2 regions of the Novosphingobium sp. NPDC080210 genome follow, and region 2 is predicted to be linked to the other one. Evidence: riboswitches for the same ligand, from Rfam matches in the RefSeq annotation. Region 2 holds a riboswitch; the other holds the start of a gene.
What was found. A riboswitch is a leader RNA that binds a small molecule or an ion and turns the genes downstream of it on or off. The one in region 2 is predicted to bind cobalamin.
Positions count from the first base shown of each region.

Region 1 (4,483 bases), on a different contig from region 2:
GTCGAAGGACGGCTGAGCCGCGTGGTGGAACCCCGCACCACGCGAATAGGGGCCAAGGTGACCTTCTAGCCGCAAGCCGCCCGCACCGCGCGACACCGGATTTGTCGCCCCCGCTCTCCTGCCGTCCCTTTCGTTACAGAGAAAATCATGCCTCTTCTCGCACGCATTTCATCCTTGTCGCTGCGCCGTCGGATCGGCCTGCTCTTCACGGCCCTGATCGCGGCGAACATCGCCGTCTGGATCTGGGCGTTCAGCCTGTTCCACGCACAACCCCTGATGCTGGGCACCGCCGTGCTCGCCTGGGGCCTTGGGCTTCGCCACGCGGTCGATGCCGATCATATCGCGGCCATAGACAATGTGACCCGCAAGCTTATGCAGGAGGGCCAGCGCCCCATCGGCGTCGGCTTCTGGTTTGCAATCGGCCATTCCGGGATCATCGCCATCGCCTCCATTGCCATCGCGCTGACGACCAACGCCCTGTCCAAATTCGATGCGTTCAAGGACGTGGGCGGCATGATCGCCACCACGGTTTCCGCCCTGTTCCTGTTCACCATCGCGGGCATGAACCTTGTCGTTCTGCGTTCGGTCTGGAAAACTTTCGTCCATGTGCGCGCGGGCGGGCGTTATGTGGAAGACGACTTGAACCTGCTGTCGGGATCGCGCGGCCCGCTGTCGCGGCTGTTCGGGCCGATGTTCCGGCTGGTCGGCAAGAGCTGGCACATGGCTCCGCTGGGGTTTCTGTTCGGGCTGGGCTTCGATACGGCAACCGAAGTGGCCATTCTGGGCATGTCCGCCAGCCAGGCCGCCAACGGGCTTTCGATCGGCACGATCCTGGTCCTCCCAGCCCTGTTTGCAGCAGGCATGGCCCTTGTCGATACGGCAGACGGCGTCATCATGCTCGGGGCTTACGAATGGGCTTTCGTGAAGCCGATCCGCAAACTCTATTACAACATCACCATCACCCTGATTTCGGCGCTGGTGGCGATCATCATCGGCGGGATCGAGACCCTGGCCCTGATTGGCGACAAGCTGGGCCTGACGGGCTGGCCGTGGAGCGTGGCCGCTGAACTGGGGGACAATTTCAACAATCTCGGCTTCGGCATCATCGCCCTGTTCATCGTGTGCTGGGTCGCTAGCCTCGCGATCTATCGCTGGCAGCGGCTCGATGAAATCGAGGTCACGCCCGCGGGCTGATGGAAAGGGATTGGCTCGGCTGCCATTCCGATCTAAGGCCGCTGCCGAAGATAGGGCCTGCCCGTCTTCAATGATCACGCCGGTGTCCGGAAACGGACTTAATCGGGAATGCGGTGCGGGAGCTTGTCTCCCAAATCCGCGGCTGTCCCTGCAACTGTAAGCGGATAGCGCGATGCGAACGCCCCCGACAAAGGGGCAGCCACTGGATACGCAGGACATGCGAAATCTGGGAAGGCCTTGCATCAAGCTTTGACCCGCGAGCCAGGAGACCTGCCGGCGTACCGGTCGCTCTTGCCCAGGCCCAGGGATTGGTCTTGGCACGGTAACTCTTCCGTCTGAGCGGCGAAGCTGTGTGGCTGGGGCTGCACGGTCGCGTGGTTTCGGGCGTTTGCTGCGCCCGCCCGTCATCACGCGCCGACCGGACCTTTCCGGCAAGCCCCGCCCTGTGTCGCCCCGGCGCGCGGGAAGAAGTGCATGACCGACCTGTCCAAGGTTCCCGTTACCATCGTGACCGGCTTTCTGGGCGCCGGAAAGACGACGCTCATCAGCCATCTGATCCGCAACACGGCAGGGCGCAGGCTGGCCGTGGTGGTCAATGAATTCGGCACTCTGGGCATCGATGGCGACATTCTCCAGTCCTGCGCCATTCCAGATTGCCCGGCGGAAAACATCGTCGAACTGGCCAATGGCTGCATCTGCTGCACCGTGGCGGACGATTTCATTCCCACGGTCGAAAAGCTGCTGACGCTTGATCCGCGCCCCGATCATATCCTGATCGAAACATCGGGCCTTGCCCTGCCCAAGCCGCTGCTCAAGGCTTTTGACTGGCCCGCCATCCGCAGCCGGATCACGGTCGATGGCGTGCTGGCGCTGGCCGATGCGGAAGCGGTGGCCGCCGGGCGATTTGCGCCCGATGTCGCCGCGCTGGATGCCCAGCGCGCCGCCGATCCCGGCATCGATCACGAAACGCCCTTGTCCGAAGTGTTCGAGGACCAGCTGGCCTGTGCCGACATGGTCCTGCTGACCAAGACCGACCTTGCCGGCCCCGAAGGGGTGGCCGCCGCCCGCGCGGTGATTGCCGCCGAGGCCCCCCGTCCCGTCCCGGTGATCGAAATTGCAGAAGGCGCGATCGATCCGCGCGTGATCCTTGGCCTTGGCGCCGCGGCGGAGGACGATATCCATGCGCGTCCGTCCCACCATGATGACGAGGACGAGCATGAGCACGACGATTTCGACAGCACCGTCGTGACGCTGGGCGAAATCGCCGATCCCGCCGAACTGGTGGGCAGAATCGAAACGCTGGCCCGCGATCACCAGATCCTGCGGGTCAAGGGCTATGCCGCTGTTGCCGGAAAGCCGATGCGCTTGCTGGTCCAGGCGGTCGGCGGACGGGTACGACACCAATACGACCGGCCCTGGCGAAGCGACGAGCCGCGCCAGACCACGCTGGTCGCCATCGCCGAGCGCGAGCATGTGGATGACGGGGTCATCCGGGCTGTGCTTGCAGGCTGAACCGGACGATGCACGTCATCTTCCGCGAAACGCACGGGATGGAAGAAACCGCCATCCCGCAGGATCTGGGGCAGGAGCCTGCGGATCTTGTCGTCCTGTCCTTTTCGGACAGCGACCTTGGCGCGTTCGCGGCGGCATGGCATGATGCCACGAAGGCCAATCCGGATTTCCCTTCGCTGCGGCTGGCCAATCTCGCGGCCCTGATGCACCCCTTGTCTGTCGACACCTATGTCGAACGCACGCTGGAAGGCGCCAGGGCCATTCTCATCCGCCTGATCGGCGGCACGCCGTACTGGAGCTACGGGCTGCAGCAGGTGGAGGCGCTGGCCCGCAGGCGCGGCATCGCCCTTGCCGTTCTGCCCGGCGATGGCCGCCCGGACGAAAGGCTGGATGCCGTATCGACGGTGCCGGACCCTGTCCGGCGCAGGCTTGGCCGGCTTTGCGATTCCGGCGGGATGGAAGCGGCCCGTTCGGCGCTGGCCATTCTCGCACAGGCAGCCGGGCTTGCCACCATCCCCGCACAGGATAGCACCCCCTTGCCCATGGCCGGGTGCTGGCACCCGGACAGAGGCGTATGCGATCCGCTGGCAATGGCACGCGACAAGGCAAGGCCTCTGGTGCTGATCGTCTTCTACCGGTCCTATCTTGCCGCGCACGATCTGGCCCCGTTCATCGCGCTGCACGCCGCGCTGGAAGCGCAAGGCTTCGACAGCCTGTCGCTGTTCGTCACCTCGTTGAAGGAACCTCAGGCGCGCGCCAGGGTGGATGGCTGGGTAAGAGACCTCGCGCCCGCCGCGATCATCAACGCCACTGCCTTCTCGGCCCGTGACGAACAGGGCGCGACGCCGCTCGATGGAGCCGGCGTGCCGGTGTTCCAGCTGGCGCTGGCCACCGCATCGCGCGATGCGTGGTGCGCCGCGTCACGGGGATTGTCGCCCGCAGACCTTGCCATGCACGTGGTGCTTCCCGAAATCGATGGCCGCGTCTTTGCCGGCGTCGCCAGCTTCAAGGAAGCTGCCGCGTACGATCCCGCGCTGGGCCTTGCCCGAAACACGCACCGCGCCGACGCCGACCGGATCAGGGCCATTGTCGCACGGGTGGCTGGGTGGATTGCGCTGGGCCACACACCGCCAGAACAACGGCGTGTGGCCCTCATCCTTTCCACCTATCCCGGGAAGGCCCATCAGCTGGCCCATGCGGTAGGGCTGGATGCGCTGGCTTCGGCAGACGCGATCCTTGCCGATCTGGCCCAGGAAGGCCATGCCACCGGCACGGTTCCTGATCTGGCCGCCGCCCTTCAACACGATCATCTGCAATGGCCGGTTGCCGCCTATCGGGAAGCGTTACGAGGCCTGCCTGCTGCCTTGCGCGATGCGCTGGCCGAAAATTGGGGCGAGCCGGAGCAGGATCCCGCAGTGGCGGACGGGGCGTTCCACTTTGCCGCCCTTGCCATCGGCCGTGCGCTTGTGGCGCTTCAGCCCGAACGCGGCGAAGCGGCCATGCGGGATGGCGACTATCACGATCTCTCCCGCTGCCCGCGTCACGCTTACGTTGCGTTTTATCTATGGTTGCAGGCGCAGGGCATCGATGCCCTGATCCATGTGGGCGCACATGGCACGCTGGAATGGCTGCCGGGCAAGGCTGTGGCCTTGTCTGACGCCTGCTGGCCGGAGGCGCTGAGCGCGGGCCTTCCGATCATTTATCCCTTTATCGTCAACGACCCCGGCGAAGCCGCGCAAGCCAAGCGCCGGATTGGCGCTGTGACCATCGGCCATGC
Region 1 is NZ_JBNNWL010000006.1:26,521-31,003, reverse strand. Features, by position in the region: gene ACQKOE_RS14420 (TonB-dependent receptor) at 1-69, shown strand, start outside; gene ACQKOE_RS14415 (HoxN/HupN/NixA family nickel/cobalt transporter) at 148-1,194, shown strand; cobalamin riboswitch at 1,258-1,486, shown strand; gene cobW (cobalamin biosynthesis protein CobW) at 1,669-2,706, shown strand; gene cobN (cobaltochelatase subunit CobN) at 2,715-4,483, shown strand, end outside.
Region 1: linked by a shared signal. The riboswitch ahead of cobW (cobalamin biosynthesis protein CobW) and the one ahead of ACQKOE_RS05200 (TonB-dependent receptor plug domain-containing protein) in region 2 are both predicted to bind cobalamin.

Region 2 (4,483 bases):
CCACGGCCAGCAGCAGGAGCGGGGCCAGCCGTCTTACCACTTCACGCGAACCCCGGCATAGGCCGCGCGGCCATAGGTGCCATAGCCGGCCACGGTTTCGTACTGCGCATCGGTCAGGTTCTCGACCCGCCCGTATAGCTCCAGCTTGTCGCCGATGGGCAAGGATGCCCGCAGGGTGACAAGGGCATAGCCGTCCAGCGGAACCAGGTTGGCCTGATCGTCAAAGCTGTCCCCGATCAGCAGCGCGGTCGCGCCAAGGTTCAGGCCCAGCGGCGTGGCCCAGTCGACCGAAAAGCTGCCGCTGTGCTGCGGGCGCAATTGCAGCCGCTTGCCAGTGAAGCTGCCAGAGCGGTTGAACGCATCGGTCAGGGTGTAATTGGCCTCTACCCGCAGCCGGTCGGTCGGCTCGATCCGCATTGCGAATTCCAGCCCTTCGGCATCGACTCGCCCGATATTTTCGGAACGGCCTGCGCTGAAGGAGTAGACGATCAGGTCCGTGGAGCGGCGGTTGAACCAGGTCAGCCCCAGCCGCACCCGGTTGTCCAGCAGGGACTGTTCAATCCCCAGGTCGACATTGCGGGCCGTTTCGGGCTTCAGTTCGGTATTGCCATAGGGCGGCTGGCCCTCGGTCAGGGTCGGGGCCCGGAAGCCCTCGGCATAGGTCGCACGCAGGACGGTCGCCCCGCCGTTCAGCGACCAGGCCAGGTTGCCGCCAAACGTGGTATGCCCGCCATAGGTGCTGTAATCGTCATGCCGCACCCCGCCGGACAGGGTCACGCCCTGAACCGGGCGCAGGCTGAGCTGGACATAGCCGCCGGTCACGTCCGTATCCTGCAATTGCGCCGGATCGCCCTCATAGGAGGTGCTCGAAGCCGTGCTTTCGTGCTCCAGCCCGAAACCCAGCGTGGCCAAGGCGGCCAGGTCATAGGAACTGCGGTATTCGAACCGGTCGATCGTACCGCTTACGACGTAATTGTTATAGCTATAGACCACCGGATCGGTGCCCCGGCGGCGAATGTCGGTGCGGGTGTAGGCTAGGCGGTTCTGCCACTTGCCCTGGGCCAGGGCGAAGTTCAGCCCCGCATAGCCCGCGAACTGGCGGTTGTTGGCGACAGCCAGCGATTCCGCCCCGCCGCTGTAGGCGGAATCGAAATCGACCCGGCTGTCATTGTAATAGCCGCGCAGGTCAATCGAGACGTCCGGCACCAGCTCGGCCTTGATCCGGCCATTGAGCGCCCAGGTGCGGCTGCCGTCCTTTTCGGTGCCTCCGGCCAGGGCGGAAATCCCGTCGGTCCGGTAGAAGGTCCCGCCCAGGCTGGCCTGCACGGGTCCGCTGCCGCCCGACAGGTTGGCGCGGCCCAGGACCGTATCGGCAAAGCCATATTCCAGCGCGCCGCGCGCTTCCAGGTCGCTGGTCGGAAGGGCGGTTTCGATATTGACCACGCCGCCCATGGCCTGGCTGCCCCAGACCACCGAGTTCGGCCCGCGCAGCACTTCGATCCGCTGCGCATTGCCCGCCAGCAGGCTGCCAAAGTCGACCGCCGCATTGGGGCTGGAAGGATCGTTGATCCGCACCCCGTCGATCAGGACCAGGGTCTGCGAACTGTTGCCGCCGCGCAGGAACAGGCTGGTCTGCCCGCCGACCGGACCGCGCTGGGCAATGCTGGCCCCGGGCAGGGTCCGCAGAGCGTCGGTCAGGTTGACCGCCTGCTGCCGCTCAAGGTCTGCCGCCGTCACGATGGTGATCGCCTGGCCGGTCGTGTCGCGCGGCTGGGCAAAGCCGGTGGCAACCACCACGATTTCTGCCGTGTCGCCCGCCTCAGGCTGGGCCTCTGCCTCTTGCGCACAGGCGGGGGCAGCCAGCGATGCAGCACTGGCCAGACACAGATATTTCAAGCTTTTCATTACAATAACTCCACCAATGAACGAACGCCGTTCATGGCGGAGCACCCGCGCCAGATGGCCCAGGTCAACGCTGCATCCCGGTACACCCCGCCCGGCTGCGGAACGACCATCATGGGCAGGTCTCCTGGCTCCCGGATCGATGCTTTGCGTCCGCCTTCCCGGTGCCTTGTTGCCAAGGACGCCAGTGGCATGTGGGACGCATCGCTCCCCAGTCACAGTTGCGGGGGCAGCGGGGGATTTGAACCCCCTTCCCTCTTAGGCCCGGTTTCCCGGGCAACCCGTGATGTGAGGCGACCCTTAAGCCGATAGATGTCGCTGCGCAACGACCTGGATCAAATTACCGGGCCGCCGGGTATGGTAAACGCCTGGCAACCATGGACCCATACGAAGGCTTAGGCGGCGGTTGCTAAAAGGCCTGCCCAAGTCCCCCCGCTTAGAGAATTGCCGCGATGTCCTTCCGCTTTGCCGCCGCCCGCTCCGCCACCACGCCCTTGGTCCGGGGGCGCAGTCTCCTTGCCCGCATGACGGTGGCGAACGACACGGCGGAAGGCGAATTCCACGCCGCCACGCTGCGCGCCGCGCTGGAGCATTTCGCCCGCATGGGCCTCAGCGCCGCAACCGACGCGCGCCACCGCGCCCGCGCCGCGCATTACCGGGGCGACCGTCAGGCCGCGCTCCATTGGCAAGAAATCTGCCGCGCGCTCGATCACCGCATGGGCGCGGCCCTGGCGCTGAACCTGGCGCGGCGCGGCTAGGCGGGTAAGCGCAGTCCAGAGTACGGACCTCGTGCTTGAAGCCAGCAGGACGGAACCCCGCGAGGGCCTGCACCTCAACCCAACAGACAGATAAGGCGGGAAACCTACGCTACGGCAACTGCGCCTTAAGAGCTTCTTGCAATTGCGAACTATTATCACAAAATAGTTGGTCGTACGACCTTTTATCGCCTTGCAATCGCCAGATGGGGGGCCTAGGGCGAGTCCCATTAGCCGGACGCCTGCACCCTGCGGGATGGGATAGGTCGTTCGTGTGCCAGCCGCGATCCCGCAATCAGGGAAGGACGAATTCGCACTATGGCTCGCAAGAAGATTGCGCTCATCGGCGCCGGCATGATCGGCGGCACCCTTGCACACCTCGCTGCCAAGAAGGAACTGGGCGACATCGTCCTGTTCGACATTGCCGAAGGCATGCCCCAGGGCAAGGCGCTGGACCTGGCGCAGTGCGGCCCGATCGAAGGCTTTGACGCCAATATCAAGGGCACCAACGATTACGCCGACATCGCCGGCGCCGACGTGGTGATCGTCACCGCCGGCGTGCCGCGCAAGCCGGGCATGAGCCGCGACGACCTGCTGGGCATCAACCTGGGCGTGATGAAGTCGGTCGGCGAAGGCCTGAAGAAGTATGCGCCCGACGCTTTCGTGATCTGCATCACCAACCCGCTCGACGCGATGGTCTGGGCGCTGCGCGAATTCTCCGGCCTGCCCCACAACAAGGTGGTCGGCATGGCCGGCGTGCTGGACTCGGCCCGCTTCGCCACTTTCCTCGCCTGGGAATTCGGCGTTTCGGTGAAGGACGTGAACGCCTTCGTGCTGGGCGGCCACGGCGACACCATGGTTCCGGTCCTCGAATACTCGACCGTCAGCGGCATTCCCGTCACGGACCTGGTCAAGATGGGCAAGTCGAGCAAGGAACGCCTGGACGAAATCGTGGCCCGCACCCGTTCGGGCGGCGGCGAGATCGTCGGCCTGCTCAAGACCGGTTCGGCCTATTACGCCCCGGCTACCAGCGCCATCGCCATGGCCGAAGCCTATCTGGGCGACCAGAAGCGCATCCTGCCCTGCGCGGTCCATGTTGACGGCAAGTACGGCCTCGACGGCCTCTATGTCGGCGTGCCGGTGGTGATCGGCGCGAACGGCGCGGAAGAAGTCATCGAAATCAACCTCGACGCCGAAGCCAAGCAGAACTTCCAGGTCTCGGTTGACGCGGTCAAGGAACTGCTGGTCGCCTGCAAGGGCATCGAGCCGAGCCTGGCCTGAACCCATTCCCCGGGAGATTTGATATGTCGATCCTGATCAACAAGAACACCAAGGTCATCACGCAAGGGATGACCGGTGCCACCGGCACCTTCCACACCCAGCAGGCGCTGGACTATGGCACCCAGATGGTGGCCGGCGTCACCCCGGGCAAGGGCGGCACCGACCACATCGGCCTGCCCCAGTTCGACACCGTTGCCGAAGCCAAGGCCGCCACTGGCGCGACTGCTTCGTGCATCTACGTTCCGCCTCCGGGTGCGGCTGACGCCATCCTGGAAGCCATCGACGCCCAGATCGAACTGATCGTCTGCATCACCGAAGGCATTCCGGTGCTCGACATGGTTCGCGTCAAGCGCGCCCTGCAAGGCAGCAAGAGCCGCCTGATCGGCCCGAACTGCCCCGGCGTCCTAACCCCGAACGAGTGCAAGATCGGCATCATGCCGGGTTCGATCTTCAAGAAGGGCAGCGTCGGCGTCGTGTCGCGTTCGGGCACCCTGACCTATGAAGCCGTGTTCCAGACCACCAACATCGGCCTGGGTCAGACCACG
Region 2 is NZ_JBNNWL010000001.1:1,076,603-1,081,085, forward strand. Features, by position in the region: gene ACQKOE_RS05195 (ABC transporter substrate-binding protein) at 1-40, opposite strand, end outside; gene ACQKOE_RS05200 (TonB-dependent receptor plug domain-containing protein) at 34-1,905, opposite strand; cobalamin riboswitch at 2,003-2,202, opposite strand; gene ACQKOE_RS05205 (hypothetical protein) at 2,355-2,660, shown strand; gene mdh (malate dehydrogenase) at 2,976-3,938, shown strand; gene sucD (succinate--CoA ligase subunit alpha) at 3,962-4,483, shown strand, end outside.